Litorilinea aerophila: one gene and its partner. The protein of the gene in region 2 interacts with the protein of the main gene of each other region in a pairwise test. Links are inferred from orthologs where the notes say so. Each region holds a gene or a part of one and is shown on either strand. Other genes may lie near its edges.

Evidence for each region.
Region 1: the proteins of rplI (region 2) and lon interact in binary tests that used the Escherichia coli proteins (3 or more experiments, as listed by UniProt). The link is inferred for Litorilinea aerophila from one-to-one orthologs.

Annotation. Positions count from the first base shown.
Region 1 is NZ_VIGC02000007.1:189,447-204,660, forward strand. Bases 10,703-13,871 are described here. They hold lon (endopeptidase La), read right to left. Parts: upstream 13,479-13,871; coding sequence 10,926-13,478; downstream 10,703-10,925. Other genes in these bases: FKZ61_RS07215 (sugar phosphate isomerase/epimerase family protein), read right to left, coding at 13,740-13,871. Outside these bases: FKZ61_RS07160 (hypothetical protein), read left to right, coding at 1-266; FKZ61_RS07165 (AEC family transporter), read left to right, coding at 278-1,189; FKZ61_RS07170 (tetratricopeptide repeat protein), read left to right, coding at 1,219-1,806; FKZ61_RS07175 (hypothetical protein), read left to right, coding at 1,803-3,131; FKZ61_RS07180 (glycosyltransferase family 39 protein), read left to right, coding at 3,178-4,842; FKZ61_RS07185 (prenyltransferase), read left to right, coding at 5,044-6,069; FKZ61_RS07190 (hypothetical protein), read left to right, coding at 6,174-6,701; FKZ61_RS07195 (TlyA family RNA methyltransferase), read right to left, coding at 6,746-7,600; FKZ61_RS07200 (decaprenyl-phosphate phosphoribosyltransferase), read left to right, coding at 7,826-8,737; FKZ61_RS24245 (AlbA family DNA-binding domain-containing protein), read right to left, coding at 8,886-10,166; more of FKZ61_RS07215, read right to left, coding at 13,872-14,642; FKZ61_RS07220 (zinc-dependent alcohol dehydrogenase), read right to left, coding at 14,679-15,214.
Region 2 is NZ_VIGC02000031.1:16,246-31,252, reverse strand. What follows is about bases 3,846-6,807. They hold rplI (50S ribosomal protein L9), read left to right. Parts: upstream 3,846-5,009; coding sequence 5,010-5,606; downstream 5,607-6,807. Other genes in these bases: FKZ61_RS19370 (protein O-mannosyl-transferase family), read right to left, coding at 5,687-6,807; FKZ61_RS24090 (SH3 domain-containing protein), read right to left, coding at 3,846-4,783. Also shown: FKZ61_RS19395 (phospholipid carrier-dependent glycosyltransferase), read right to left, coding at 1-908; FKZ61_RS19390 (SH3 domain-containing protein), read right to left, coding at 949-2,181; FKZ61_RS19385 (SH3 domain-containing protein), read right to left, coding at 2,253-3,476; more of FKZ61_RS24090, read right to left, coding at 3,494-3,845; more of FKZ61_RS19370, read right to left, coding at 6,808-7,744; gyrA (DNA gyrase subunit A), read left to right, coding at 8,368-11,031; FKZ61_RS19360 (ATP-binding protein), read left to right, coding at 11,076-12,443; lepB (signal peptidase I), read left to right, coding at 12,807-13,496; deoC (deoxyribose-phosphate aldolase), read left to right, coding at 13,859-14,557; FKZ61_RS19345 (hypothetical protein), read left to right, coding at 14,557-14,865; FKZ61_RS19340 (MBL fold metallo-hydrolase), read left to right, coding at 14,926-15,007.

The DNA of each region.
Region 1 (15,214 bases), on a different replicon or contig from region 2:
TGTGGGACAGCGCATCACGCCAGTTGCGGCCGGCGGTGCGCCGGGAATTTATCCACGCCCTGTTGCGGGAAATTACCCAGCCCATGGGGGTCCCCAACGAATATGTGGTGGAATTTTTTGCCCCCACCCTGCAGGAGTATGAGGTGTTCCACAACGTGGCCCTGGCGGACGAAGAAGTCGAAGCGGAGGTGGGCCATCCGGCGGACGAAGATGGCCGGGCCTCCGGGGATGCCGTCGGTTCTCGCCGTGCCACCGCGCCTTCCTGAACGCCGACTCCATGTTCATCATCGACACGTTGCTGCCCATCTTTGTGAGTACGGTGTTGCCGGTTTTTCTGGTGGCCGGGGCCGGCTTTGCCCTGTCGTCCTGGATGTCCATCGACAGCCGTTCCCTGGGGCGGATCTTGTTTTATCTGGCCACGCCCTCCCTGGTGTTCCGTAGCCTGTATCAGATGGACATCGATTTTGTGGTCCTGCAGCATCTGGCCCTGGTGGCCGGCACCGTCACCCTCTCGGCTGGCTTTCTGGGCTGGCTGTTCAGCGCCGGCCAGGAGCGACGACAGCGGGCTGCCATGACCCTGACCAGCGCGGTGAGTAACAACGGCAACATGGGCATTCCCATCTGTTTCTTCGCCTTTGGGCAGGCTGGCCTGGCGCTGGGCTCCATCTACTACGTGGTCAGCTCCTTCCTGAGCAACACCGTGGGCGTGGTGGTGGCATCCGCCGGGCAGACGCCGGTGCGGGATGCCCTCAAGGTGAGCCTGCGGGTGCCCGTGCTCTACGCGGCTGCCCTGGGCCTGCTCCTCAACTGGACGGGTACCGAAATCCCCCTGAGCCTGTTTCGAGCCCTGGACCTCCTGGCCAATGCCGCCATTCCTGGCATGCTGGTGTTGTTGGGGATCCAGCTTCGTTCAGTTCCCCTTTTGCAAGGGCAGGCTGTCATCTTGCGCAGTGTAGCGGTCCGGCTGCTGGCTGCCCCGGTGGTAGCCTGGCAGCTCTGTGCCTGGCTGGGAATTACCGGCGTGGAGCGCAACGTGCTCATCCTCCAGGCCGCCATGCCCACCGCCGTCATGGCGGCTGTGCTGGCCACCGAATACGAGGCCGCTCCCCAGCTGGTGGCGGCGGTCATCTTCCTGAGCACAGCCGTCAGCATGGTGACCCTTTCTGTGGTGCTCTGGCTGTTGCATTGAAGGATCGGATACGACGGAGGTATTGACCCATGGCTGGCTTCGAACAATCTGAGCAGTTTCGTCGGGCGCTCAACGAAAGTGCCCGGCTCTTGCGTCAAAATCGTCCAGGCGAGGCCATCGAGAAGTTGATGCCCCTCTACGAGCAGGCGCCCGACCACCCCGATGTGGCCATCAACCTGGGTGGGGCCTACATCATGCAGCGCAAGTGGCAACGGGCCGTGGCCCTGTTGCGCGCGGCTGTGAAAGTGCACCCGGACAACGCCATGTTGTGGGCCAACCTGGGCGCGGCGGAGCTGGGGCGCCTGGAGACGGCCGGGCCTCGACAGCAGGAGCGGGCCATTGCCGCCTATCAACGCTCCCTGCAAGCCGATCCCGAGGCACCCAACGTCCACTATCATTTGGGCCTGATCTACAAGGAACGGGGCGAACTGACCCGGGCCTATGCCTTTTTCCAGCGGGCGTTGGAGGTGAATCCGGCGGACCGGGATGCCCGATACTGGCTGGAGCGGGTCGGCCGGGCCATGGCCCAGGCCCAACGGGAGCGCCAGGAAGGGGAAAACGGCACAGAGTCCCACCCGGGTGAGACCCATGGGGAAGAAGACGGAGCCGAGTCATGAATTCCCAATTTTCACGCGGGTTGGCCACCGAGTCCATCACACCTAACGGCGCCTGGGAGACCCAGTCCGTCCCCCGCTGGCGGGAGAACCCCGAGCGACTGGCCTGGCTGGTGCTCCTGATCAGCTTCGCCATCTTTGTCATGCTGGTGATCCTGGTCCCCCTTTCCATTCGCTACGTGGTTCGCTACGCCACTGTCAGCCAGGACGCCCGCCTGGAGCCCATCCTCGGGACCCTGTTGGTCTACCCTTCGGCCACCTCTTCAGAGCCCATCGCCATCACCGGCGTGCGGAATGATATCAAGGAAGGCAGCCGGATCGTGGCCACCGACGATTCCACCCAGGGGACCCTGGGCTTGATTACACAGAAGGGTTCCGATGAGGTCCTGGGCAGCATGCAGATCTACCCCAATACGGTGGTGGATGTGTTGCGCATTCGGCGCCCTTTCTTCGAGCGCAGCCCAGAGCCGTACCAGGTGCGGCTGGCCCTGCAACAGGGGCAGGCCCGCATCTTCACCAACACCGGCAGCGACCGGGGTCTGCATGTGGAGCTACAGACTCCCCACGGCCAGGTCTCCTTCGGTGCCGGGAGCTACCAGGTCTCGGTGGATGAAAACCAGACCGACATCATCGTTCGTTCGGGCCAGGCCACGGTCATTCACGGCCAGAACGAGGAGATCGTGGTGGACGCCGGCCGACGGGTCTGGATGACCCGGGATGATTTTTCCCACAATCCGGTGTCGGCGGAGCAGAACTTGATCCGCAACGGTGACTTCTCTGAGCCCATGTTCGACACCTGGCAGAGCCGGGTGGAGGCGGAGAACACCACGCCGGGCAGCATCAACATTGTGGAGCGGGAAGGGCGGCGGATCGCCCACTTCATCCGCATGGGAGAGGAAAACGTCCATACCGAGGTTCGCCTGACCCAGGAAGTCAATAAAGACGTCAACGTCTACGACTACATGAGCCTGCAGCTGGATGTCAAGCTGCTCTTCCAGAGCCTGGCCGGCGCGGGCTACCTCAGCACCGAATTTCCCTTGCGGGTGGAGCTGGAGTACACCGACATCTACGGCAAGGTGGAGCGCTGGGGGCACGGCTTCTATTTCCGGGATCCCAAAGAGGATGACGACCCTTCCAACGATAACTGGCCCATCCGGGGTGGGGAGCGCATTCCCGGCTTCAAGTGGTACACCTACCAGTCACCCAACCTGATCGAGTTGCTGGCGGCCCAGGGGACCCGGCCGGCCCGGGTCAATAAGCTCCACATCTACGCCAGCGGCCACAACTACCAGAGCATGGTCAGCGAGATCTACCTGATCGTCCGCTGATCTGGCGGCGCCTGGTGGAGATGAGCTGGTTGGGGTGATCGCGGAGATGGGACAGGGAAAGGGGCGGCTCTGGCTGGCAGCCCTGGGGTTGTTGTACCTGGGCCTGGCCTCCTTTCAGCTGGGCCTGCCCGGCCTGCACTACGACGAGGCCCGGGAGGCGGGCGTCAACGCCATGGAGTTGCTGACGGGCGCGCCCGTGACCGCCTTCCGAGGTGCTGTGGTTGCGGTGGGCAACCTGCACCTGCCCCTCATGGTGCAGGACTACATCGGCGCCCTGAACGTGTATCTGGCCCTGCCCTTTCTGGCCCTGACCGGGATCGGTGTGCCCAATTTGCGGGCCCTGCCGGTGCTCACCGGGCTGGCGACCCTCTTCCTTCTGGAACGGGCCGTCTCCAGCTGGGTGGCCATCCACGCCACGGCTCCATCTCCAGACAACCGGAGCGGAACAAGCGCCTGGCCAGTGAGCCAGGCGGGCATCCTGGCCGTTGCCCTCCTGGCGGCGTCGCCCACCTTTGTCTTCTGGAGCCGTCAGGGCATCTTCGTGACCAACCTGACCCAGCCCTTCACTCTCCTGTGCATCTGGCAGGGATTGACCTGGTTACAGGGTGGCCGCGCCCGCTCCCTGCTGCTGGCCGCGCTGGCTGGTGGGTGTGCCCTCTACGCCAAGCTGCTGGCCATCTGGGTGGTGGGGCCCTTCCTCCTCTGGGTGGGCCTGGCGTGGCTGTGGCGCCAGCAGCGGACCGAGATCCCGGCGCCGCCCCTGTCCCTACCCCTGGCTGTTGGCGCCGTCCTGGCCTTTCTCCTGCCCCTGGTGCCCCTCTTTCTCTTCAACCTGCAGACCGGCGGTACCTGGGAAGGGGTGGCCGGGCGGCTTGTTCAGAGCTACTATGGGGTGGACAACCGGGCCATTGGGCAGAATTTGATGGTGCGTTGGGGGCAGCTCCAGCAGATTCTGCGGGGGGACCAGCTCTGGTATCTGGGCGGCGTTTACGGAAATAGGGTAGCCCCGTGGCTGGCTGCTGTGGCCGTGGTGGGTGCCCTCTTGAGGCCTGGGAGACGCCTGGTGGTGGGGCCCTTGATCCTGCTGACGGCCGCCTTTGCCATGAGCCTGGTCACCATCAGCGACCTGTTTGTGACCCACTATGCTCTGTTGCAGCCGCTGGTGGTGGCGACGGTGGCCTGTGCGTTGCATGGGTGGACCTTTTCTGTGGCATGGCCGCGGCGGCAAACGCTGGCCAGGGGGATAGTCGTCGCCCTGGCGGCCCTGTGGCTTCTGGTGGACGTGGCTGTCACCCTGCAATATCATCAGGCCCTGGCCCGCAGCGGTGGCCTGGCAGACCATTCCGATGCCAGCTATCATCTGGCCTATTATCTGCAGTACAACGGCCTGGGCGCGCCCATCGCGCTGGACTGGGGGATGGATGCCACGGTGCGCTTTTTGAGTCAGGGAACGGTGCGGCCCATCGAGATCTTCGGGTACGAACGCCTGGACGGGCCCGACGCCGGCTTCGTCCAACGTCTGGAGGCGTTTCTGCAGAATCGGGACAACGTCTATCTGCTCCACGCACCGGGGCAAACTGTCTTCCAGGGGCGTCGGGAGGCGTGGATGGCCGAAGCGGCGGCCCGGGGGTTGCAGCCCGTTCTGTTGGCGGACTTTCGCCAGCGGGACGGTACGCCGGTCTACGAACTGTGGCGAGTGGTGGCTCCATAGGCGGAGCCAGGCGGTCCCGGGACCCTTTCCCGCAGGCGCGTTCATCGCGGCACCTTCGTCTTTCTCTCCTTCTCACCTTCTCCGAAAAGATTGACGCAGCCTCTCTGGTAGTGTTATGATGGAGCCCAGGATAAACTCGTCCCTTCGTACTGGTTCTGTCGCAGTTGTCGCAGTTGACGTGTAATGCACAGGGGAGGCACAGTGCAGGTCACCCAGGGCAATGTGGATTCCCGCTCTTTGCCAGAGAGCCAACATCATCCCCTGACGACGCCCACCTATTGGGGATACCGGCTGTATGCCTTGCCGCAGACAGCATGGGGCGCTCTGGCTGTTTTGATACGGGCGGAGCTCACCGTGGTGGCTGCGTTGCCGGCTCTCCTGGGGGCCCTCCTGGCCTGGTGGCAGTTCAGCCGTCTGGATCCGGTTGCCCTCTTTTTCACCGTCCTGGGCTCGCTGACGGTGGCCTGGGGCTTTCACGCCCTGGTGGAGTATTTCGACTATCAACACAGCCTCCAGACCGATACATCTGGGCTGGCGCAGCCTTTCGTCACGGGGTATACCCTCTTGCGCCGGGGGGTGATTCGACCTGTCGTGGTCCGAAACCTGGGGATCCTCCTCCTGGCCGGGGCTACCCTCTGTTGCCTCTCCCTCTACCTGTTCGTCGGGTGGCCGATCCTGTTTTTCTACAGCATGGTACTGCTGAGCCTGGCCATCCAACTGCTACTCCCCATGGGGTCGCCGTTGCGGGCGTGGGGCTTGGGCGAGGTGGGGCTCTTCCTGGGGATGGGACTGTTGCCCACCGTGGCCAGCTACTACATCCAGTCTCGCGCCCTCACCTGGCTGCCCATCTGGCTCAGCCTTCCCCTTGGCCTGTTGGTCGTTGTGATTTATCTGAATTACAACTTTGCCCACCAGCGACGAGACTGGTTGATCCGCAAGCGGACGCTCAACGTGACCCTGGGGCTGGCGCGTGCCCTGGACCTGAGCGCCCTGTTGAGCCTGTTGGCCTACGTCGCTATCCTCCTGGGCGTGAGCCTGACGGAGCTTCCCCTCTGGGCGCTGTTGGGGCTGGCACCTTTGCCGGTGGCCTTGCGCACCTTTGCGTTTATCCGGCGGGAACGCCTGGCCCCTGAGGAATGTTTCCAGCTCTATGGAACGGCCATCCACGCCACTGTGCTGACCGGCTTCTGCCTGGCTGTCGCCCTGGGGCTGGACTGGTTGCTTTAACGGCTGGTGGGGGGCGCACCCAATTTGGGCAAAGAGCTTTGCGACTCTTCTCCTCGTTACCGCGTCTCAACATGGGCGGTTCTTCCAGCCGGGAGCCAGAGCTGGTGCCTTTGACGCGCAAGGCGTTCTACGACCTGGCCATCTTCTGCCGGGAGTATGCCCAGGAGCTGGCCCGCCACGATCAGGGCCGGGTGAACTTGAAGCACTGTCACCAGTTCAACGCCTGGCTGGCGCAGCTTAAGCGCTATGACCGGCTGGCACCTCGCCTGGCCACCCTCTCACCGGCCCGCCCCATCGCCCGTTGGCAATTGACGGTCCTGGGCTTTGGCATTGGCTTTCTGGCGCTCCTGCTCCTGCCCACCCGTTTCGACCGGTTGACCAGCTCTGCCATCCTCTATACCTATCTCTTCGGCCTGATCTTCTTCCAGTTTCTGCCGGAACGGCTGTATGGCACCACCATTGAGCTGTTGGAGGGCAAGGTGCTGCGGGTGGTGGAACTGCTCGAGGAACTGCTGGTGCAGAACGAGCTCCAATTTACCGAGGCTGCCTATTTTCAAGTCAAGGAAAATTTGGCCGAAGCCCGCAAGGAACTGCGCCAGCAGATCGACCTGGCCCACCGGCGATGGCGGTAGCCGACGCCTTCATCCGCCCATGCCATCGAACCTGCCGGGCTCTATCAGGTGATGGAGCGGGCTCGCTGCAGGACCTGGGGAATGGCCGTCGCCGGATCCAGGGAGTCCGTTGTCGTTCGTCGCAGCCACATGAGGAATTCCACGTTTCCGGCCGGACCCCGGACGGGTGAGACGGTGAGGCCGGCCACCGATAGCTCCAGTTGTTGGGCCAGCTGGAACATCTCCTCCAGCACCCGCCGGTGAACCGCTTCCTTCCGCACCACCCCTCCCTTGCCTACGTCCGCCTTTCCCGCTTCGAACTGGGGCTTGATCAGGGCAATCAACTGGCCATCCGGCTTGAGCAGACGCAACGTGGCCGGCAGCACCAGGGCCAGGCTGATGAAGCTGGCATCGATGACTGCCAGGTCGGCCTGCACGCCTCCGGGCAGCTCCTCCAGATGGCGGATGTTGGTCCGTTCCAGCACCACCACTCGGGCATCCTGACGCAATTTCCAGGCCAGCTGGCCGTACCCCACATCCACGGCGAAGACCTGGGCGGCTCCTTCCTGGAGCAGGCAGTCGGTGAATCCACCGGTGCTGGCGCCCACATCCACCGCGGTCAGCCCGGCCACGGAGAGACCGAATTCGTCCAGAGCCGCTTTGAGCTTGAGACCGCCACGGCTGACGTAGGGCAAGGAGCCGCGGACACGCAGGGTAGCATCCGCCGGGACATTTTTGCCGGGTTTGTCCACCACCACTTCGTCCACCAGTACCTGACCGGCCATGATCAGGCGGCGGGCCCGCTCTCGGCTTTCTGCCAGGCCCCGCTCCACCAGCAGCAGGTCCAGCCGGCGCTTGCCGTTGCCGCGTCGGGGTGATGGCTGGGGGGCGGTGGAATTGGCGGGTGGGGTGTTGGTCATGGGGTGAACCAGAGGGGCTGGCCGGCAGCGGGCCGGTGTCCTGTCTTCAGCCAAGATTTTGACGGCCAGCAGGGCTTGCAGTAAGATGTCGGCTGGCACGCCCGGGGTGGGGGTGCCGCTTCCCGTCCAGGCTGGAGGCTGGGAGCGCCGGGTAATTGAAGAGATCGATTTGAGGCACCCTGCGCATTGACGCAGGTTCGCAATAGGTGGTTCGGACTATATCCCATGTCTTCCATCGCATTGACTGCATCGTCCATCCGGGCAAACCTGCGTGGCCTGTTGAAGGCCATGCGACCGCAACAGTGGACCAAAAACGCCATCATCTACGCCGGGCTGGTCTTTGATGGCAAACTTTTACAGCCCGACCTCTTCCTGCGGACGACCCTGGTGGCCGTCGCCTTCTGTCTGGCATCCAGCAGCGTCTACCTGATGAATGATCTGGTGGATGTGGAAAAAGATCGTCAGCATCCCCGGAAACGGCACCGGCCCTTGCCCAGCGGCGAGCTGCTACCGACGGTGGCCACCGTCGCGGCCATCCTGCTGGCCGCCGTGAGCCTGCTGCTGGGCTTCTGGCTCAATGGGTGGGTGGGGCTGGTCCTCATCGGCTATCTGCTGCAAAATGTGGCCTACAGTTTTTATCTGAAGCACCTGGTCATCATCGACGTGATGGTGCTGGCCCTGGGCTTTTTGTTGCGGGTGGTCGCCGGCGCGGTGGTGGTCTCCGTGACCAACTTCAGCCCCTGGCTCTATGTCTGCGTGACCCTGCTGGCCCTCTTTCTGGGCTTTGGCAAGCGGCGCCACGAAATCACCCTGTTGGCCGACGATGCCGGCAATCACCGCAGCAGCCTGGCGGAGTACAACCTGCCCCTCCTGGACCAGATCATCGGCATGGTGACCACCAGTACCCTGGTGGCCTACACCTTCTACAGCTTTGAAGCCCAGACCGCCCTGGCCCAGGATGGCCGCATGTTGTTGACGGTGCCCTTTGTCTTCTACTTTATCGTGCGCTACCTCTATCTGATCCACGTGCGCAAGCTGGGTGGGGCGCCTGATGAACTCTTGCTCAAGGATCGGCCCCTGTTGATCAACACCCTGCTGTGGATGATCGCCGTGGTGGTGCTCATCTACCGCTGGTAGTGCCGGAGCCGGCTGGCAAGGGAGACGTGCTCTGCCCCTGTTGGCTGCTGGGCCGACCCAGGGCGCGCCACAGTGGACGGGCGCCAAGGCTGTTGCCCCCGTCCACTGTGGCGTGCTACCTTTTACAGTAGCGTCTTCTATTCGTCTTCTATTCGTCCTGGATGAATACCGACCAGCGCCCTTCCATGCCGTCTTCGGTGACGCCGTAGAAGACCCGCAGGTGGCCGTTCTCCCGCAGGGCCAGGTCGTAGCGCAGCTTGCCCGCCCGCTTTTCACACTTGATCAGGCCAATGTCCCCGTGCCATTTCACCGCCTGGGGGTCCACCGGCCGATCTTCATGACACTGGATGGCATAGTTCCAGAGCTTGCGGGCCCCTTTGCGGGTCACATTCTTGATGATGTGGCCGTTGCGCAGGTCGTGGATGCTGTGGTACTTCTTGCCGTTGCGTTCCACAGTTTCCACAATTTCCACGCCGATTTGGGGCAGATAGAAAGCGTCCTCGCTGGAGGTCTCATCCACACTGGCCGGATCGGAGCCATTGCTGCCGGTGGCGGTGTTGCTGGAACCGTTCTGAGAAGCGGCCGCCTGGTTTCGCTGCTCCTGGCCGCTCCGCTCTCGTCGCTGGTCTCGCCCCTTGCTGCTCCGTTCCCGTTGATCGGCCGAGGATGGGCTGACGGCCTCCCGGATCAGGGCCACGATCTCATCCCGCACGGCCAGGCTGGTTTCCGACTCGTCCCGGACGTAGAACTTGAAGTCGTCCAGGCAATAAGGCCTGTCGGGACCTTTCGGCACCTGGATACGCAGGACCTTGGCGCCCTGGCTCTGCACCACCTCGAACTTGACTTCCAGGGGGGGCGTCAGCCGGGCCTCCAGGGCCTCCTGGATCTGTTGCTGGACTTCCGCGGGTTTGGCCAGGCCACTGGGTTTGCCTTTCCGGGGGCTGGCGCCGATGTAGATGGTGCCGCCCATGGTGTTGGCGAAGGCGCAGATGTCGCTGAGGATGGCGGTGAGTCGGCCACCTCGCTGGCTGGCCGATTCATGGAAACTCTGGACCAGGCTGGGGCCTTCTTCCCGGGCTGCAACGATGGGATCAAACGGGTTGTCCTTGGGGCGGACAGGCCGGGTGCGGTCGAACTGTTTGCTGCGCAGAACGGCCTGCAGGCTCTCGAAGGTGGGCGAATCCAACAGAAACTCGGTCATCCGATCACCGATGCCGAGCCGCTTGGGATTTTTCGGGTCGGCCGTGATCCGGTGAGCGTCGCTGCCCTGGATGCAGTGCATCCGTCGGGGGTACTCGTTCTTGCTCCCGTTGAAGAAGCGGGCCGTCGACCGGTATCGTTTGTCCAGGTCCGTGACCTCCAGGGCATCCAGGTTGGCGTCCTGGGTATAGGCAATCTTGGTCTGGCCCCCAAAGGGAAAATTGCGCATAGCCACGCCGTGGGTGCTGTTGGCATGGGCGGCAATGACCAGCCCGCCGGCCTCTCGGATCACCTTGTACGCCGTCAACACATCCGTGCTTGCGCCGGTCTCGGTACTGCCTTCGTCCAACTTATCGGCCGGCACGTTCAAGGTCAACAGGATGTGTTCCAACTGGCGCACCGATGTCTCCGGCGGGAAAATCCCCAAAATGTGAAACCCGAAGGTGGCCGTAAACTCAAAACCGGGAAGCACCAGGACCTTGTCCGCCAGTTCCCGCCATTCCCGCAGCCGCTCCCGCTCTTCATCCGTCAGCCGATTGGTGGCCTCCAGGCGGGTCAGCCATTCCACCTCACGTCGGATGGCGGCAATGCCGGCCACCGTGTTGTGATCGGTGATGGCTGCGATCTCAATCCCCCGCGCGGCCACCGCGCGCATCCAATCCAGATAGCTGACGTTGGGCTCTTCGTAGTCCCGGGAGGCCGGCGTGTGCAGGTGTAGATCCGCTTTGTACCACCTGCGCTGGGTCTTCGGGGCACTGGAAGCCGGTGCGGCGGTGGAAGGCGTCTGGCGATTGCTATTCGATTTTCGTCTCCTGCTCACAGATTAATCTCATCACTCCTTTTACCTATGGCTTATCTGGAATCCACGTTGGCGTTCAATGCCGGATTCCGTCGAAACCTGTCCGATAGCAACGTTTGTCAACAACTTGACACAATCATTATACCCTGGAAGCATCCAATAATGCAACAAAGGCCGGAGCGGCGGAACCTACCCGGCCCGGCCGGGTGCCGACGATTCGGCGGCCAGGGCAGGCGGCTCCACCGCTTCTGCCGGGACCTCTTCCAGGGCGGCCTGGAGCACCTCATCCACCGTGTCCACCAACACGAAATGAATCCGTTCCCGGACCGTCTCGGGGACGTCGTCCAGGTCTGCTTCGTTGTGTCTGGGCAGGATGACGGTGGTCAGGCCGAAGCGGGCCGCGGCCAGGACCTTCTCTTTGATGCCACCCACCGGCAACACCTTCCCCCGCAGGGTGATTTCACCGGTCATGCCGGTATCTGGCCGGACCCGGCGGCCGGTGAGCAGGCTGGCCAGGGCCGTGGCCATGGTGATACCGGCGCTGGGACCGTCCTTGGGGATGGCGCCGGCGGGAATGTGCAGGTGGATGTCCGACGTCTTGAAGAAGTCGGGATCGATGCCCAGATCCCTGGCCCGGCTGCGCACGTAGCTCAGGGCGGCCTGCGCGCTCTCTTTCATGACCTCGCCCAGCTGTCCGGTGAGGGTGAAGCCCTTCTCTCCGGGGACCCGGGTGGCCTCGAAGAACATGATGTCGCCGCCGGTCATGGTCCAGGCCAACCCCACGGCCACCCCGGGGATCTCCACCCGCTCGGCAATCTCTTCGCCGTGGTAGCGCCGCTTGCCCAGGTAGTGGTAAATATCCGGCGCGTCCACCACGGTGGTTTCCGGCGCGGTGCCGGCCGCGATCTTGGCCGCGATCTTGCGGCAGACCTTGCCGATCTCCCGTTCCATGTTGCGGACGCCGGCTTCCCGGGTGTAGCCCTGGATGATCTCCCGGAGGGCGGCTTCGGTCATGGTGACCTCTTCGGGCCGCAGGCCGTTCTCCCGGATCTGGCGGGGGAGGAGATAGCCCTGGGCGATCTTGACCTTCTCGTCCTCGGTGTAGCTGCTGAGCTGGATGATCTCCATGCGGTCCTGCAGCGGGCCCGGGATGGTGTCCAGCACGTTGGCCGTGGTGATGAACATCACCTGGCTCAGGTCGAAGGGGACATCCAGGTAGTGGTCCCGAAATTCCCGATTCTGTTCGGGGTCCAGCACCTCCAGCAGGGCGCTGCTGGGATCGCCCCGGAAGTCCCGCCCCAGTTTGTCCACCTCATCCAGCATGAAGACCGGGTTCTTGCTTTCCACCCGCCGCAGGCTCTGGATGATGCGGCCCGGCATGGAGCCGATGTAGGTGCGCCGGAAGCCCCGGATCTCCGCCTCGTCCCGGATGCCGCCCAGGGCCAGGCGCACGAACTTGCGATTCATGGCCCGGGCGATGCTGATGCCCAGGCTGGTCTTGCCCACGCCCGGCGGCCCCACGAAGCAGAGGACCACCCCCTCCCGTTCCCGGCGAATGCGGTCGTGGAGATCTTCCTCACCCTCGTCGCTTTTGCGTTCGGCCCGCAGCTTGCGCACGGCCAGAAACTCCAGGATGCGTTCCTTGATCTCATCCAGGCCGTAGTGATCCTCGTCCAGCACCTTGCGGGCATGTTCGATGTCCAGGTTGTCCGGCGTGGTCTTCTGCCAGGGCAGGCTGACCATCAGGTCCAGATAGGTTTTGATGACGCTGTATTCGGCTGCCTGGATGGGCATGCGCCGCATGCGGTCCAGCTCTCGGCGGGCCTCTTTCTCCGCCTCTTCGGGCATTTGGGCGGCTGCGATGCGTTCTTCCAGCTCCCGGATGTCGGCCGACTGTTCGTCATCCTCGCCCAGCTCCTTCTGAATGGCCTTGAGCTGCTCCCGGAGGAAGAAGTCTCGCTGCATGCGTTCCATCTCGCCCTGGGCCTCGGACTGGATTTTGCGGCCCAGCTCCAGCACCTCGATCTCCTTGTTCAGGAGTTGGGTGAGGCGGAGCAGCTTCTCGTAGACGCTGTCCATTTCCAGGAGTTTTTGGGCTTCCTCCACATCGAGCCGCAGGCTGCTGGCCACCAGATAGGCGAGCTGGCGGGCATTTTCGACGTTCATGGCCATGACGGCCAATTCGTCGGGCATCTGGGGTTCCAGATCGATGAGGCGACGGAAGAGATCCTGGACGGCGCGCATGAGCGCCTCCATCTTGATGTCGTCCTCGATGATTTCAGGCAACACCTCAACCCGGGCCCGCAGGTAGGGCTGCTCCTGGACATATTCCACCACCCGAATCCGCTCCATGCCCTGGACCAGCAGGCGGATGGTGCCGTCCGGTGTGCGCAGGACCCGATGGACCTGGGCGGCGGTACCGATGGTGTGGATCTGCTCTGGGGAAGGCCGCTCGATGTTCTCGTCCTTGCTGGTGACCAGGGCGATCATCCGGTTTTCGGGCAGGTTGTCTTCTACCAGGCGGATGCTGCGACGCTGGCCGATGGGCAAGGGGAGCCACATCATGGGGTAGACCACGACCCCCCGCAAGGGAAGGACGGGGAGATCGTCGGTGGAAAGGGGTTCAGCCTTTTCCACTTCGAAGTTGTAGCGTTTGCTGAACTCTTCCGATTCGTATAGGACCTGGTCTTCGTCGTCTTCGTCCCAATCTTCCAGGCCAAAATCCATAAAGTCGTTTACCATGTGTCTTTCATTCCGTGTCCAGGCTCAATGGACACCACCTTTTCTCCTCAGGATAGTCTGGCGTAAATACCACGGCAGAAATTCGGCGGCACGACCTTTGGCACGACCTCTAGCAGCGACCTCTGGTAGCGACCATCGGCGAATTTCTGCCGGGATTTTCTGCACGGGCAAGCTATTCTACCACAATTATCCGTTTTTACCTGATGAAATCTGTAAGGATCGCCGCCGTATAGGATGGCAGGTTGAAACCTTGCTGGAGATTTACGAGGTGGAGCCAAAATATTTTTGCCGCATCCGTTTCAGGAAGTCGATGGAGGCGCGCATCTCGTCCATACCGTTCATGCCGTCCTCGATGCTCACCCAGCCCTGGTAGCCCACGCCGGCCAGGATGGAAAAGATGGCGTCATAGTCGTTGAGCCCCTGGCCCGTCACCCCATGGCGCAGGTTGGGGGAATAGCCCAGGGTGCCATCGCTCTGGCGCAGCTCCTCCAGGGTCGTCCCTTCGGCCAGGTAGCGGTCGCTGGCGTGCATGCTCACCACCCGGTCCGCCACCCGGCGCAACAGCTCGATGGGATCATCGCCGGCCACGATGGCGTTGGAGGGGTCATACTGGACGCCGAAGTAGGTGCGTTCCGGGATGGCTTCCAGCAGGCGCAGGAAGACATCCTGTTTTTGGGCGAACTCCGGATACTGCCAGTAGCCATCCTTGTAGTGGTTTTCCAACCCCAGGACAATTTCGTACTCCCGGGCCACCGGCAGCAGCTCCTGGATGGCGGATACCACCCATTCCAGCCCCTGTTCCACGGAGACTTCCGGGTAGCGCTGGCCACTCAGGACCCGGCAGACGGCGCCCGGGCCGCCCAGGCGCCGGGTGATCCGGATCATCTCGGCCTCCTTCTCCACCTCCCGGCGTCGATAGTCTGGATCCGGGTTGGTGAAGTCGGGCGAACAGCACATCATGGGCATGGCGAAGCCGGCTTTATCCAGGGCCTCGCCGATGGAGTCGATGTAGGCGTCATCCAGGCTGGTCAAGAAGCCCACGTACATCTCCAGGCCTTCGGCGTCCAGATCTTTGGCCATCTCGATCCAGTCGAAGACGCTCATGGTACGGTGGATCGAAATGTCGTCCAGGTAGCATTTGGGGAAGGCCGCGATTTTCATCATCTGGGTTCCTGTGAAATGTTTCGGTTGGGGCCGGTGTTACGGCTCCAGGATCACCTTGATGAGGTCGGAGCGGCCGGTGGCCAGATCGTGGATGATCTGGGGGCCTTCTGCCAGGGGGGCGACCCGTTCGATCAGGGGTTCCACGTTGACCCGGCCACTGGCGATGGCCTGGATGGCTCGGGGAAACTCTTTGTTGAAGCCGTAGGTGCCCCGTACGGTGAGCTCCCGGGTGACGACTTCCTGCATGTTGAGCTCGATCATCTGGGCGCTGTTGCCGATCCAGGTCACGTGGCCGCCGGTGCGGGTGATGGCCAGGGCCTGCTGGACGGTGGGGGCGTAGCCCACGGCCTCGAAGGCCACATCGGCGCCCAGGCCGTCGGTGGCCTCCCGCACGGCCGCCACGGGATCCTGTTGATCCACATGGATGGCCAGGTCAGCGCCCAGCTCTTCGGCCATTTCCAGGCGGTGGGGGCTCTTATCGGTGACGATCACTGTGCCGGCTCCCTTCAGTCGGGCAGCCAGCAGGGTGAGGAGGCCGATGGTGCCTGCGCCCACGATGGCCACCGTCCCCA
Region 2 (15,007 bases):
TGGCGGGCGTCGGCCTCCGCTGGGGGGCGCTGGGTGGACGTGCTGCTACTTCGTGTAGCCACAATCAAGGGGATCAGGCCCACGCCACCGGCAGTCATGAGGAGGTTCCGCAGCCGATCCGGGGCGGCCACATGGCCGGCCAGAAAAGCCCGCAGGTGGCGCACCGTGTAGCTGAACAGGTCCAGGGGGCGGTCCTGGTCAGCCTGGACCTTGTCCTGGACGTAGCCCAGGAGGTTGGGCACGGCATACAACAGCCAGGGCAGGTAGAGGAGCCCCACGGCCAGGCCGGCCAGCAGCCAGGGCCGCCAGCGCCGGGGCTCTTCCCGCAGGTGCCAGAGGGCCCAGGCCAGTTGGGCGGCCACCAACAGTCCCATATAGTAGAGGGTGTAGAGGGCCAGGGCGCTGCTCACCACATAGCCCAACAGGGGGCGCCAGTCCGGGCGGCCATGCCTGGCGCTTCGCAGGCCGTGCCAGAGGCAGCCGGTGCTCACCATGCCCAGCACCATGGCCAGGCCGTACATCCGGATCTCCTGGCTGTAGTAGAGGTGCATGGGGTTCACGGCCAGGAGCAGAACCGCCAACAGGGGCACCCGGCGGCGACCCGGGAAGAAGGTGGCGGCCAACCAGATCATGGCCGGTAGGGCCAGGAAGCCGGCCAGCACCGAGAAGGTGCGCAGCACGGCTGCCCCCAGGGGGCTCCCGTGGGGGGCCAGGGCCAGGATCCAGCCGTGGAGCAGCCCATAGTACAGGGGCGGGTGGATGTCCCGGGCCGTCAGCCAGAGCATCCGGCCCAGGGGCTCGGTGGCGAAGTAGGCGCTGTAGCCTTCATCCCACCAGAGGGGCTGCCACTCCAGCCGGAGCAGGCGCAGGGCCAGCCCTGCCAGCAACACGGCCAGCAGCAGCCCCATCCGGCCGCTGGCTCCAGGGACAGACGGGCGAGGGTTCATATCATCGGCGCTGATAGCGGACGTAGAGCTCCTGGCGTGGGTCGTCGGCGCTCAGCACAAAGGTGGCTGCAGGCCCCACGGCCACGCCCTGGCCATCCACCAGCTGCACCTGCCAGGTGCCGGCCGGGGCCACGCCGGGGAATTCCACCTTCATGTTCTGGAAGCGCTGGCGGGCATCCTGGAAGGGCCAGGTGAAACCTGGCTGGCCGCCGAAGGACTTCTCCTCCACCGGCAGGGCCGCGCCATCCTTGAGGACCTGGAGGCTGTAGCCGGCCAGGGCGCTGTTATTTTCCGCGTAGACGTAGAGGTAGACCCGCACCATCTCCGATTCCGGGAACTGTTCCTGGGCTACCAGGTCGAAGGTGTAGCTGCCGGCGGGCAAGGACTGGCTGCTGGTGGGCGTCACCGGCGGGGGGACGGCCTCGGCGCTGGCGGGCGGGGGCGCCGAGGCGCCGGGGCCACTGGTCACAGGCACCCCGTCCACCGGGCCATCGGTATCCACATATTCGCCGATGATCCAGGCCGTCTGGCCATCCACACAGCAGATCTGCCACCAGGTGCCGGCCGGGTTCTTGCCCACGATGTCGAATTCCTGGCCCCGCTCCACCATGGTGATCACCTGGAACTCGGTGCCGGGGCCGCTGCGGACGTTGACCAGGGGCGTGTTAACCACCGCGATGGGTTGCTGGGGGGCTGCCTGGGCCAGGGGCGCTGCGGCGTTGGGGCCGCTGGTGACCGGGACCGCGTCGGTGGGCCCGGCGAGATCCACGTACTCGCCGATGATCCAGGCCGTCTGGCCGTCCACACAGCAGACCTGCCACCAGGTGCCGGCCGGGTTCTTGCCTACCACCTCCAACTCCTGCCCCTGCTCCACCATGTCCACCACGGCGAAGTCGGTGCCGGGGCCGGTGCGGGCGTTGACCAGGGCCGTGTTGACCACGGCCCGGACCTGGGGGGGCGGTGGGGTGGGCGCCTGGGCCTGGCCTGAATCGCTGGCCAGGCTGGCGGCCGATGCCGCCGTCTCCGGCTGCAGGGCCGTGGTGGGGGTGAAGGTGGGATAGGGTGTGCGGATCAGGAAGGGTTCGCCCGCGGCCTCGGACGGCCGGCCGAAGAGCCCGCAGCCGCTCAGGAGCATGGCCAGGAGCCCCGCCGCCAGCAGGGCCAGGAGGCGCGGCTGGCCAAGAGGCCGCCGGCCCCAGGGGGCAGGGTCAGGCGAAAGGGATTGACAGGGCACTTGTCGATTGTACCGCTTTCGATTGTACCGGGTCTGATTGTACCGGGTCTGATTGTACCGATTCTGATTCATCAACGTACTCGCGTCCAGCCAATGTAAATTTCACGATTCGGATTGTCGGGGGCCGTGGTAAAGGTAACCGCTTCGGAAAGCTGTGCGCCCGATCCATCGGTCACGTAGACCGTCCAGGTGCCGGTCCCCAACAGTTGCAGCCGGGTGGTGCCGCTGCTGGCCCCGGCCGTCTGGGGATCCGGCGGGTAGTACTCGTACTTGAAGTTGTATTGTACCGTATTTTTCCCATCTCCCGGAGGTCCGGCCCGCTGAAAGGTGTCCACGCTGAATTCCATGCCGCTGGCGTTGGGCCGCTCAAAGCCTTCAAAGAAGACCCGCAGTCGGTAGCCGGTCAGGGGATCGGCCCGCTGGTCGTTGGGCCCGGCGAAGATCTTGGCCCAGATGGTCAGGAACTCGTTGCTGGTGGGGAAGAACTGGGGGCCGATGCTCTTCTCGAACGGGTAGGGCGTGGGCGTGGGGGTCGCCGTGGGCGTGTCTGTCGCCGTGGGTGTAAAGGTGGGCGTGGCGGTGGGCGGCGGGCCGGCGCTGCCGATGGCCACCTGGCTCACGTCGTTGCGCACGGCCACATGGGACGCGGCAACCCACAGGGTCAGGCCGCTGATGCAGCAGATCTCGTACCAGGTACCCTCGATGTTGCGGCCGATGATGGCCACTGGAATCCCCGGCCCCAGCTGGGTGACCTGGGGATATTCCACGCCGGGACCTGTGCGCAGCGCCACCAGGCCACTTTCCACCAGGACGTAGGGCGTGGGCGTCGGGCTGGGGGTCGCCGTGGGGGAAGGGCTGGGGGTGGCCGTGGCCGGCATGGGACCGGGCACTGAGGGGGGCTGGCCGGGTGTGGGCTCCACCGGGGGGGTGGAGATATCCGGTGGGGCGGGCGTGGCGCTGGGCAACACCGGCAGCACGGCGCTGGGGTCCATGCCCGGCGGCACGATGATCAGGCCGGGTTTGCCATCTGCCGGCGGGGTGACGATGATCACGGGCAGCCGCTGGTCGGGGGTCGGGGTGAAGGTGGGTACCAGCACGGCTATGGGCTCCGGCGTGGGCGTGACCCGGCTCCGTTGCACCAGGTCCGCGGCGGAGCAGCCCAGCAGCAGGAGGCCCATGAGTAGCCAGGGCCAGAGCAGATCCAGCCCATGGGGCCGCCTGCCTGCTGGGCGTTCGGTATGGATGGCCTCTCGGGGCCGGTCTGTGGTCGAACGTTCACGAGCTTGCCTTCTCATCGTCTTCCGCGATGGGTTCAGCGAATCCGCGCCCAGGCCACGTACACTTCCAGGTTGGGGTTCCCCAGCAGCGTGTTGAACTCGATGGGCGCCGAGAGCTGGTTGCCTGCGCCGTCGGTCAGGTAGATCTGCCAGTAGCCGTCGATCAATTTGAGGGGGGAATCGGTGCTGGTTGGATCCAGCGACCTGGGATCTGGCGGCTTGAATTCATATTTGTAGTTGAACGGCACCCGGTTGCCGCTGGCCGTGCCCGGTGGGACGCTGTATTCAAAGTGGTCGAAGCTGGGCTCTTCTCCCTTGGTGTTGGGGCGGCTCTCAAAGCTGGAGTTGAAGTCCCGGTTGCGGAATTTCACATCCAGGTGATAGCCGGGCAGGGGAATATCCCCGCCCGGGTTGGGCACGAACACCTTGACCCAGATGGTGAGCCATGGGTTGTTGCTGGGAAAGAAGAGAGGCCCCTCGGCCACGGCAAAGGGATAAGGGGTGGCCGTGGGCGTGGGCGTGATGGTAGGGGTGTCGGTGGCGGTGGGCGTGGGGGTCGCCGTGGGCGGTGGATCCGCCAATACCAGGGCCACCTGTCGGGTGTCGTTCACCACCCGCACGTGATTTTCCGCCACCCAGACGGATTCGCCGTTCACGCAGCAGATCTGGTACCAGGTGCCTTCCGGGTTCTGCCCCACGATGGCCACGGGGATGCCTGGCCCCAACTGGGCCACCAGGGGATATTCCGGGCCGGGGCCGCTGCGCAGGTTGACCAGGCCACTTTCCACCACCACGTAGGGCGTGGGGGTCGGGGTGGGGGTATCCGTGGGCAACGGCGTGGGGGTGGCCGTGGGCAGCAGGATGGGCGAGGCGGGGCCGGTGGCGGTGGGCGCCTGGGGGCCGGGCGGCTCCATGGCCAGCGGCGTCCCCTCGGGTGGGGCGATCTCCGGTTGGGTGGCCGTGGGGGGCGGCGTGGTTGGGATGGGAATCAAGGTGCTGGGATCCACTCCAGGGGGGACAATGAGCACGCCCGGTGTACCCGTCCTGGGCGGCGTCACCACGATGGGTGCACGGATGAACTCTGGCGTCGGCGAAAAGGTAGGCGCCGGGACACGGGTCGGCACAGGTTCAGGCTCCCGGTTCACCAGGTCGGCTGCCGAACATCCCACCAGGAGCCCCACCAGGAGAAGCCCCACCCCCAGCAGGGAACGAAGGTCGGCCTTCTTACGGGTTGACCGCTCCGCTGGGGCCGACGGTCTGCTCTTGGGCTGCACAGATGATGGCGGCTGTGTCCGGGGAACGAAGTGGCTGTCATGCAACGACACGATGTCCTCAAATTCCTCTTGCTGAAGCGCCAACCGGTCGGGCGGCAGCCTCCGGATGGCCGCGAGTATAGCACGAAGCCGCCTGATGCGCTAATGGATGGTCAGGAAAAATTTGGTGATTCCAGCGCTCTCTAATACAATAGCAAGGCTATTGACTGGAACGCGATGATAAAACGCTGATATCCAGCGGGAAATTCATTCGATAGGACGAAAGCAGGGTGTTCAAATGGCTCGTATGAAGGTAATTTTAACCCAGGACGTACCGGACCTGGGGCTGGCAGGAGAAGTCCACAGCGTGGCCGGCGGCTATGCGCGCAACTACTTGATGCCGCGGGGCCTGGCCATCCTGGCCACCAAGGGCGCGCTCAAGCAGGCAGAAGAGAGCCGGCAGGCCGGCATCCGGCGCCGGGCCCGGGAGCGGGCCAACGCCGAAGCCCAGGCCGAGGTGATCCGGCAGCAGCGCCTGCTCTTTGAGGCCCGGGCCGGCGAAAACGACCGGCTTTACGGCTCGGTCACCAGCGCCGACATTGCCGAGAAGCTGGCGGAAGCCACCGGCTTCGAGGTGGACCGGCGGAAGATCCAGCTGGACCAGCCCATCCGGGAGCTGGGCCTGTACACGCTGGAGATCCGGCTGGTGCCCGAGGTGTCCGCCGAATTCCAGGTGGCCGTGGTCCGGGAAGGGGAAACCTGGGCCGATGCCGAAAAGCGGGCTGCGGAGAAGGCGGCCGCCGAGAAAGCTGCGGCGGAAAAAGCTGCGGCGGAAAAGGCTGCAGCTGCCCAGGCTCAGGCCAAGGCCGCAGCTGCCGAGGCAGAAGAGGCCTGAGTTTCGACTGCCAGAAAAGACGCCGCCGGACGATCCGGCGGCGTCTTTTATTTCCCGGACTTCCCTGCAAATCCGTGGCGTCATTGCCCCGAGAGGTCCGGCAGGGGCAGATCCAACACGGCCACGGTTTCAAACCCACCATCCACAACCCGGTAGAGCACCAGTTGCAGGCCGTCCACCTGGCCCATGGCGGGGAGGGGCAGCCGGTAGCCATCCGCCACCGGCTCGTCAGGCGGCCAGCCCGACAGCGTCAGATGGCCATGGGCCGGCCCGGGGCGATCCTGCTGGATGAACCCGCCGGCCGGATCTTCCGGAGCTGGAATCAGGGCGCCGCCCCGGGTGAGCCGGAGGCTGATGGCGAGCCCCTGGGGCCAGCCGGTCGCAGGCAGACGCCAATAGAGGGTCACGTCCAGGCCCGGCGGGGCCTGTCGACGCACCGGCGCACCCTGGGGCGCGGGGGTCACCGCGATGCGCTCCAACACCACCACTCCCTCCCCGTCCCTCAGGTTGTCCCCCAAGTTGTCTCCCACGCTCACCGTCCAATTCACCGGCTGGCCCTGGGCAGCGGCCAGAGGATGGGCCGCCTGGCCGTGCTGGAACGCCAGCCAATCTGCCCCGAAGCTCTGGACCGTCACCGGCAGGGTGGGGGGCAGCTCGGCCCGCAGGGTGGCGGCCGCGTCCCACGTGGCCAGGACAAGCTGGTGGTGGGCCAGGCGCGTCGCGGCCTGATCACTGCCCACCACGGCCAGATCCGGGCGGATCTGCCAGATCCGGGTCAGGTAGTCCAGGGCCAGGGCGTCGTCCACCGCGGCGAAGAGTCCGGCGCCGATGGGCAGGGGCTGGTCCAGGAGCACGGCCGCCCGGTCCAGGGCTGTGTCCTGGGGACGGTTGTGGCTATTGGCCCCGGGCAGGGAGGCAGTTGTGCGCCAGGCGATGGCCGCCAGAAGCAGGAGGGCGGGTAGCCAGGTACGCAGCCAGCCGGGCGCTGGGGGCCATGGCCGGCGCTGCCAGCGATCCGCCAGGGCGAGCACGCCCAGCAGGATGAGGGGATAGGTGGGCAGGATGACCTGGAACCAGTTGCCGTAGCGGTAGGCCCAGCAGAAGCCCAGGTAGATGGCCAGGGTGCCATAGAGGAGCCAGGCCAGCCGCCGACCCAGCAGGGCGATTCCCACCAGGCCCAGGATCAGGATGGGGATGCTCAGCTCCTGCCAGATCAATTCCGGGAAACCGTTGCCGAAGAAGGCCCGGCCCGGCTCGAAGCCCCAGCTCAGCTCTTCTCGCCCCTGGGCCGTGCTGACAAAGGCCCAGAACCACTCGCCTGGGGTGCGCCACGGTCCCTCACCCCACCACTCGGGGTGCGCGGCTCCCCTCAGGTAGACATATGCGTAGCTGAGGAGTGGCAGCAGCGCGGCCAGGACCGTCCCCGCCAGCGGCCGAATCCGCCGTAGCAGGCCTGGCGCCTGCCACAGCATCACCGCTACCAGGGGGGGCACGATGAAGGCCACGGTGAGCATGTGGGCCAGGGAGAGGCCAGACAGCAGGGCCAGCAGGTAGAGGAAGCGGTTGTCGGGCTCCGGCGCCTCTCGCCAGCGCAGGTAGACGTAGACGATGGCCAGGGTCTGGGCAATGGCGCTGGTGTACTGTTCCGTGGTGGTGGCGTAGTACCAGAAGAAGTAGGTGACCCCGTAGAAGCCGGCCACCAGCCAGGCCAGGGGCCAGTTGCCGCCGGGCCGATCCGGGCTGCGGGTGAGGTGGCAGCCCGTGCGATAGAGGAGCCAGAGGGCCAGCAGGGCCCACAGGGTGCTGTAGCTGCTCAGGATGGGAATGGGGTTGGGATGGGTCACGCCCAGCCAGCGGAATACCTGGCGCAGGCCGTGGAACCAGAGCCAGCCGCCCATGGTGTAGAGGGGGTAGCCCGGGGCGTTGCTGGGTCGGGCCTGGACCTGGGCGTATTGGTGGGTGATCAGATCACCGCCCCGTAGCTCGTAGGGCTGGAAGCCGTTGTCCAGGGTGGCCAGGTACAGGAGCAGGGCTATGGCCAGCAGGATACGGCTGGCCCAGTGCGCCCGTTCCACTTCCACGCCTTCGTCTCTCTCGGCCGCCACCTTCACCCGGGCGGCTCCCCAGTTGCGAACCATGGCCCGATGCTAGCACGTCCGCGCGGCCTGTGTCAAAGCCAACGGCCACCGTCTCCCGGTAGCCGGTTCCCCGCAGAACCGACCACCCACGGCGGGCCAGAGACCCGCCCTACATCCCCGTTGTTCCCAACCGCGCGGGTGACGGCCCTTGTCGTAGGTGCGGTCTCCGGCCATACGATGGTGTCGGAGACGGCCACCCACGGCGGGCCAGAGACCCGCCCTACATCCCCGTTGTACCCAACCGCGCGGGTGACGGCCCTTGTCGTAGGTGCGGTCTCCGGCCACACGGTTTTGCCTGATCCCAGGCGGGTGAAGGGATATCGACGGGTGCGCAGCTGCGAGCTGCGCCTACGAAGGGGCGCCTCTCGTAGGGGCGGTCTCCGGCCGCACGGTCTCGCCTGATCCCAGGCGGGTGAAGGGGTAGCACCCTCGCGAGGCCCCCTTCATCTTAGGGAAATGGGCCCAGATCGGGTATAATAAAGTCAATGGACAGACTCTGATCTCAGCTCATCTACCCCTGGTAGGGCCCGGGCCAACCCGATCTTCCCCCCTGAACCCAGGGGGACGCACCCATCGGGGAGATGGGCTTTGATTTCATTGGACAACTTTTCGGAGTGAACGGTATGGCGGAATACCTCGATTCGCAGAACGGTGACGAGGCCTCTTCGAACGGCGCCGTCAACGGTGAGATCAGCAGCAACGGCGCGGGCATCGGCCATGTGCGCCACATCTCCATCGAAGAGGAGATGCGGGCCAGTTACCTGGACTACGCCATGAGCGTGATCGTGGCCCGGGCCCTGCCCGACGCTCGAGACGGCCTCAAGCCCGTCCATCGGCGCATCCTCTACGCCATGCACGATATGGGCCTCCAGCCCAATGCCGCTTACAAGAAGAGCGCCCGTATCGTCGGTGAAGTCCTGGGTAAGTATCACCCCCACGGCGACGGCGCCGTCTACGACGCCATGGCCCGCATGGCCCAAGACTTCAGCCTGCGCTATCCCCTGGTGGACGGCCAGGGCAACTTCGGCAGCGTGGATGGCGACAGCCCCGCGGCCATGCGCTACACCGAGGCCCGCCTGGCGCCCATCGCCGAAACCATGCTGCGGGACATCGACCTGGATACGGTGGACTGGATGTCGAACTTCGACGACAGCCTCCAGGAGCCCCAGGTGTTGCCCGCCATGTTGCCCAACCTGCTGGTCAACGGGACCAGCGGCATCGCGGTGGGCATGGCCACCAACATCCCGCCCCACAACCTGCGGGAGATCGCCGACGCAGTGGCCTACCTCATCGACCACTGGGAGCGCCGGGATGAGATCGGCCTGGATGAGCTGATGCAGTTCGTCAAAGGGCCGGACTTCCCCACCGGGGGGATCATTCTGGGTACCGAAGGCATCAAACAGGCCTACGGCACCGGCCGGGGGCGCATCCTGCTGCGGGCCAAGACCCAGATCGAGGAGACCAGTAGCGGGCGCTTCCGCATCATCGTCACCGAGATCCCCTACCAGGTCAACAAATCGGTCCTCATCGAGCGCATCGCCGAACTGGTCCGCAACGGCGTGCTGGACCAGATCAGCGACCTGCGGGATGAGAGCGACCGCACGGGCATGCGCATCGTCATCGAGCTGAAGCGGGGCGTGGCCCCCAAGAAGGTGCGCAACCGCCTCTTCAAGCACACCCAGCTCCAGACCACCTTCGGCGTCAACAACCTGGCCCTGGTGCGGGGCGAGCCGGTGACCCTGAGCCTGCGCAAGGCCCTGCTGGTCTACATCGAACATCGGGTGGACGTCCTCACCCGGCGCACCCAGTACCAGCTGGGCAAAGCCCGGGAGCGGGCCCACATCCTGGAAGGGCTGCGCATCGCCCTCCAGTTCCTGGACGAAGTGATCCAGACCATCCGCAGCAGCGACAGCGCCGAGGCCGCGCGCACGGCCCTCATGGAACGCTTCGGCCTGACGGAAGTCCAGGCCCAGGCTATCCTGGATATGCAGCTCCGCCGGCTGGCCGCCCTGGAGCGCCAGAAGATCGAAGAAGAATACCAGGAGATCATGGCCCGCATCGCCTACCTGGAGGATCTGCTGGCCAACCCGCCCAAGATTCGGGCGCTGGTGCGGGACGACATCATGGAGCTGCGGGAGAAGTTCGGCGACGAACGGCGAACGCTCATCTCGGCCACTGCCAGCGGCGATTTCAGCGACGAAGACCTGATTACCCAGGACAATGTCCTGATCAGCTACAGCGCGGGCGCCTACATCAAGCGCATGCCGGCCAATGTCTTCCGGGCCCAGGGCCGGGGTGGGCGAGGCGTCCGGGGCATGGCCACCCGCCAGGAGGATGAGGTCATCAACCTCTTCTTCGCCCGCACCCTGGACCACATCCTCTTCTTCACCGACAAAGGCCGGGTCTACAGCAGCCGGGTCTACGAGCTGCCCGAGGGCAACCGCACTTCCCGGGGCGCCCACATCGCCAACGTCCTGAACCTGCAGCCGGAGGAGCGGGTCACCACCATGCTGGTGGTGCCGGACTTTGAGCAGGCTGAATATGTGACCCTGATCACCCGCCGGGGTCGTATCAAACGCATGGACCTCAACGTCTTCAGCAATGTACGCCCCAGCGGCCTGATCGCCATGAGCCTGGAGCCCGGGGATTCCCTGGACTGGGCGCGGCTGACCAACGGCAACGAAGAGTTCATCGTGGTCACCCGGCGGGGCAAGGCCCTGCGCTTCCACGAGGAGAGCGTCCGGACCATGGGCCGCACCGCGGCCGGCGTCATGGCCATCCGGCTGATGGACGATGACGAGGTGGTGAGCCTGGATGTGGCCCGGCCCGGCTATGAACTGCTGGTGCTCCACGAACGGGGATGGGGTAAACGGGTTCCCCTGAGCGAGTACAGCGTCAAGGGACGCTACACCCAGGGCTACTGGACCACGGACCACCGACGCCTGGCCGAGACTGGCCCCATCGTGGCCGCCCGGGTGGTCCACGAGAAGGACCAGATCACGGTCATCACCAGCCAGGGCATCATCCTGCGCACCGCGGTGGCCGGCATCAGCCGCATGGGCCGCACCGCCCGGGGCGTGCGGGTGGTCAACCTGCAGGAAGAGGACACGGTGGCTGCCCTGGCGGTGTTGACCTACGAGGATCTCAACCGGAACGTGGCGGACGAGTCGCCTTCGGATGAGGACGAGGAGTACCTGGCCGAGGCGGAGGGAGCGGAAGCAGCCCACGATGGCGATCTGGCTGCCGCCCCAGCGGCCACGCCTGCCCCTCCCGTAGAGGATGCGTAGACGCCCGCGTCTTTGCACGTTTGGTTTTTTCAAGGAGTGAGGCCTTGGCACCCTCCCTGCTCAAACAGAAGCCTGGACCCCAGTTGGCCTTCTTGCCCCATGCAGATCCGGAGGTCATTGCCGAGACCTTGACGGCCATGGCCAACACGGATGGCGGCGTGCTGGTGTTGGGCATGTCTGCGGAGGGCGAGTTGGGCGACATTTTTGTGGAAGAGGATGCGGCAGATGCCCTGGAGGCAGCCCTGCGTCTGTGCCGGCCGCCGGTGCGCACCGAGTGGAGCCAACAGCAGGTGGCCGGCGGCACGGTGGTCCGCCTTCAGGTGGTTCGCGGGGAGGGCATCCACAGCCTGTGGGATGGTCGTATCCTGGTGCGCCGGGGCACGGAGAACGTGCCCGTCCAGGGGGCGGAGCTGGAACAGCTGCTGGCGGGCCGTCCTTCAGGCGACTTCGAACTCCAGCCGGTGCCCGGCGCTTCCCGGGATGACCTGGACGAGGACGTGATCGAGGACTATCTGGAGCGACGCCAGAAGCGCAACCCCCGCCACACGGTGCTGCCCAAGGACAAGCTCCTCCAGCAGATCGGCGCCCTCACCGAGGACAGGACGCCCACGGTCAGCGGCCTGTTGCTCTTCGGCAAGGAGCCCCAGCTCTTCCTGCCCCATAGCCGGGCCATCTTCGTCAAGTTTGCCGACGTCCAGCCCCGGGGGCCCGAAGGGAACTTTGGCTACGGCCGGCGGGAGGAGTTCATCGGCCCCCTGCCCCTCATCATCGAGCGGGCCTGGCGGGTCATCTGGGAGGAGATGGACAAGCGGGCCGTGGTGCGAGGCCTCCAACGCCAGGAGGAGACCGAATATCCCCAGTCCGCGGTGCGGGAGGCCCTGGTCAACGCCGTCGCCCACCGGGACTATCGCCTCACCGGCCGCAGCATTGAAATCCGCATGTACAGCGACCGGTTGGAGATCACCAGCCCCGGCGGCCTGCCCGCCCACATTACCCTGGACAACATCGTCGACGAGCACTACAGCCGCAACCCCCGGCTGGTCAACGGCCTATACCAGTGGGGCTACATCGAAGAGCTGGGCCTGGGCATCGACCGCATGATCGAAGACATGGTCAACGCCGGCCACATGCCGCCCAAGTTCGAGGCCAAGAGCCATCGCTTCACGGTCATCCTCTACAACGCCCGAGATCCGGCCCGGGTGGTGCGGGAGTGGGAGCAGACCATGAACGAGCGGCAGATCAAGGCCATCGAATACCTGCAGCGCCACGGCTCCATCACCAACCGGGACTACCGGGAGCTCTGCCCCCACGTGGGCGCGGAGACCCTGCGCCTGGATCTGGCGGACCTGGTGAGCAAGGGCGTGCTCTTGAAGATCGGCGACAAACGAGGCACCCGCTACATCCTGAAGTGAAGTCCCCCTGCCTGGGGCCGGCCAGGCAAAGGAGTTGACCATAATATCCCAAATATCCCAATTGGGATATTTGGGATATTCTTTATCATCGCTGTTCTGGCCGTCCCCCTGGCCTCCTTTCCCCAGCGGGGGAAGGAGCTGTGGGAACGAGGGTGAGTGGTTACCCCCAATCCCCTAATATCCCAATTGGGATAATTGGGATATTACTGGGGACACGGGCATGACGGCGGACCTTCATCCGGCCGTTTGGCGATGCATCCCCATTCACCGGGTAAGATCCCCCGGGCAAGTTGTAGTCAGCCAGGGCGGGTGCTATAATACGCCGGGCAGTTTGTTTAAGAAAGAGACGCTGGCAAAATTACCATGACACACACATCGGATCGCGCGGGCGAATCCATGCCGGTTCCCCCGGAGTATTCCCTGACCCAGACAGACGTAGATGCCCAGCCAGGCCTGGCTGACGATTCATCGGACGCGGCGACCCAGCCGCCGACCGCCTGGCTGCTGTTGCGGGAAGTGGTCGAAACGGTGGTCCTCTCCCTGGTGATCTTCCTTCTGATCCGCCAGGTGGTGCAGAACTACCGCATCGAGAGCCACTCCATGGAGCCCAACTTCTACGAGGGGCAGTTCATCCTGGTCAACAAGCTGGCCTACAAGCTGGGCACACCGAAACGGGGCGACGTCATCGTCTTCCACAACCCCAACAACCCCAGCGAAGACTACATCAAACGGGTCATTGCCCTGCCCGGCGACACCCTGGAGATCCGGGATCAGACCATCTACATCAACGGCAAGGTGTTGAACGAACCCTACGCCCAGAACCGCCTCAGCCCCGGCACCGTCTATGGGCCGGTGGTGATCGAACCGGACCATCTCTTCGTCATGGGGGATAACCGCCCCAACTCCTCGGACAGCCGACGCTTCGGCCAGCTTTCGGAGGACTTGATTGTGGGCCAGGCCTGGCTGCGCGTCTGGCCGCTCAATCAGTTCGGCCTGATCCAGCACTATGCCCTCGAGCCAGGCGTCCCTGCCACCGTGGCCGGATCATCGTAAAAAAGCCGGCAAGAATTCGCCGGCAGCTTCCACCAGAGGCGGGCGCGCCCAGAGGGCACCCGGAATTTCTGCCGGGGTGTTGACGCCAGGCCGTCGCGGCCTGGCTGACCATTTCACCTGTCCTATCCTGGCAGAGTTTCACCCACCGTGCCGCCTGGCGGCCATCGGGTCGAACATCTGCCGTTTTTTGACTGGACCATCACAGGAGGTCACCGTTGTCCAAGTCATCTCAGAGTCCATCGGCCCCATCCCTGGCCGATCTGCGTGCCAAAATCGCCGATGCGGTCGCCGCGCTCCAGGGCCATCCGCCCCAGGAGGAAGCCGGGACGCTGCCTGACCTGACCCCGGCCCAGGTAGCCGCCATGATCGATCACACCCTCCTCAAGCCGGACGCCACCTCGGCCCAGATCCGCCGGCTCTGCGCCGAGGCCCAGGAATATACCTTCGCCGCCGTCTGTGTCAATCCCACCTGGGCAGCCCTCTGTGTGGAGCTGTTGGCCGAGAGTCCAGTTCGGGTCTGTTCGGTGGCCGGGTTCCCGCTGGGAGCCACCCTGCCCGAGGCCAAGGCCCTGGAGACCGAGCGGCTGGTGGCCCTGGGGGTGCAGGAAGTGGACATGGTGATCAACGTCGGCCGCCTGAAGGATGGCGATCTGCAGGCCGTCTGGGCGGATATTGCCGGCGTCGTCCAGGCCGCCCATGGCCAGGATGCCCTGGTCAAGGTGATCATTGAGACTTGCCTGCTGACCCAGGAGGAGAAGGTGGCAGCCTGTGTCCTGGCCCAGGAGGCCGGAGCCGATTTTGTGAAGACCTCCACCGGGTTCAATGGCCCTGGCGCCACCGTCGCCGACGTGGCCCTGATGCGCCAGGTGGTGGGCCCCCACATGGGCGTCAAGGCGGCCGGTGGCGTCCGCACCGCGGCCGACGCCCGCCGCATGATTGCCGCCGGCGCCACCCGCATCGGTGCCAGCGCCGGCGTGCAGATTGTCCAGGGATTCATGGCGGGTGACCCGGCTGCTTCCGCGGCCCCCACGGTCGACCCGACGGGAGGAGAAACCTACTGATGTCTGCCCGAGTCCAGGACTATGCCCTGATCGTGGGCCACGTTTGGCGCTGTCCCACCTGTCGAGAGGCGTTGCTCACCCAGCCAGAGACCACCTGGATGGGATACAAGCTCAGCGAGGAACAGCGGGAACGGCTGCGCCAGCTGGATGAGGAAAGTTTCCAGACCTTGATGCGGCTCTCCGAATGCACCGGCCTTTCCCCCCAGGAGCTGGAATCGGCCATCGAACACCCCCGGGCCCGCCTGCGTCACCTGGGGAGCACCCGTGGCGAGTACTTCTTTCGCCCCAACTCGGGGACACGTTCCTGAAATGGGCGGCCCCTTTCCTATCCTGCCAAATCATCCACTCGTGATCCAGCGCCCTGTGCCATGAAACAGATCATCCCAGGCCTTTGGGAAATTGATGAGATCGGCGACGCGGTCCACTGTTACCTGTGGGAGTGGGAAGAAG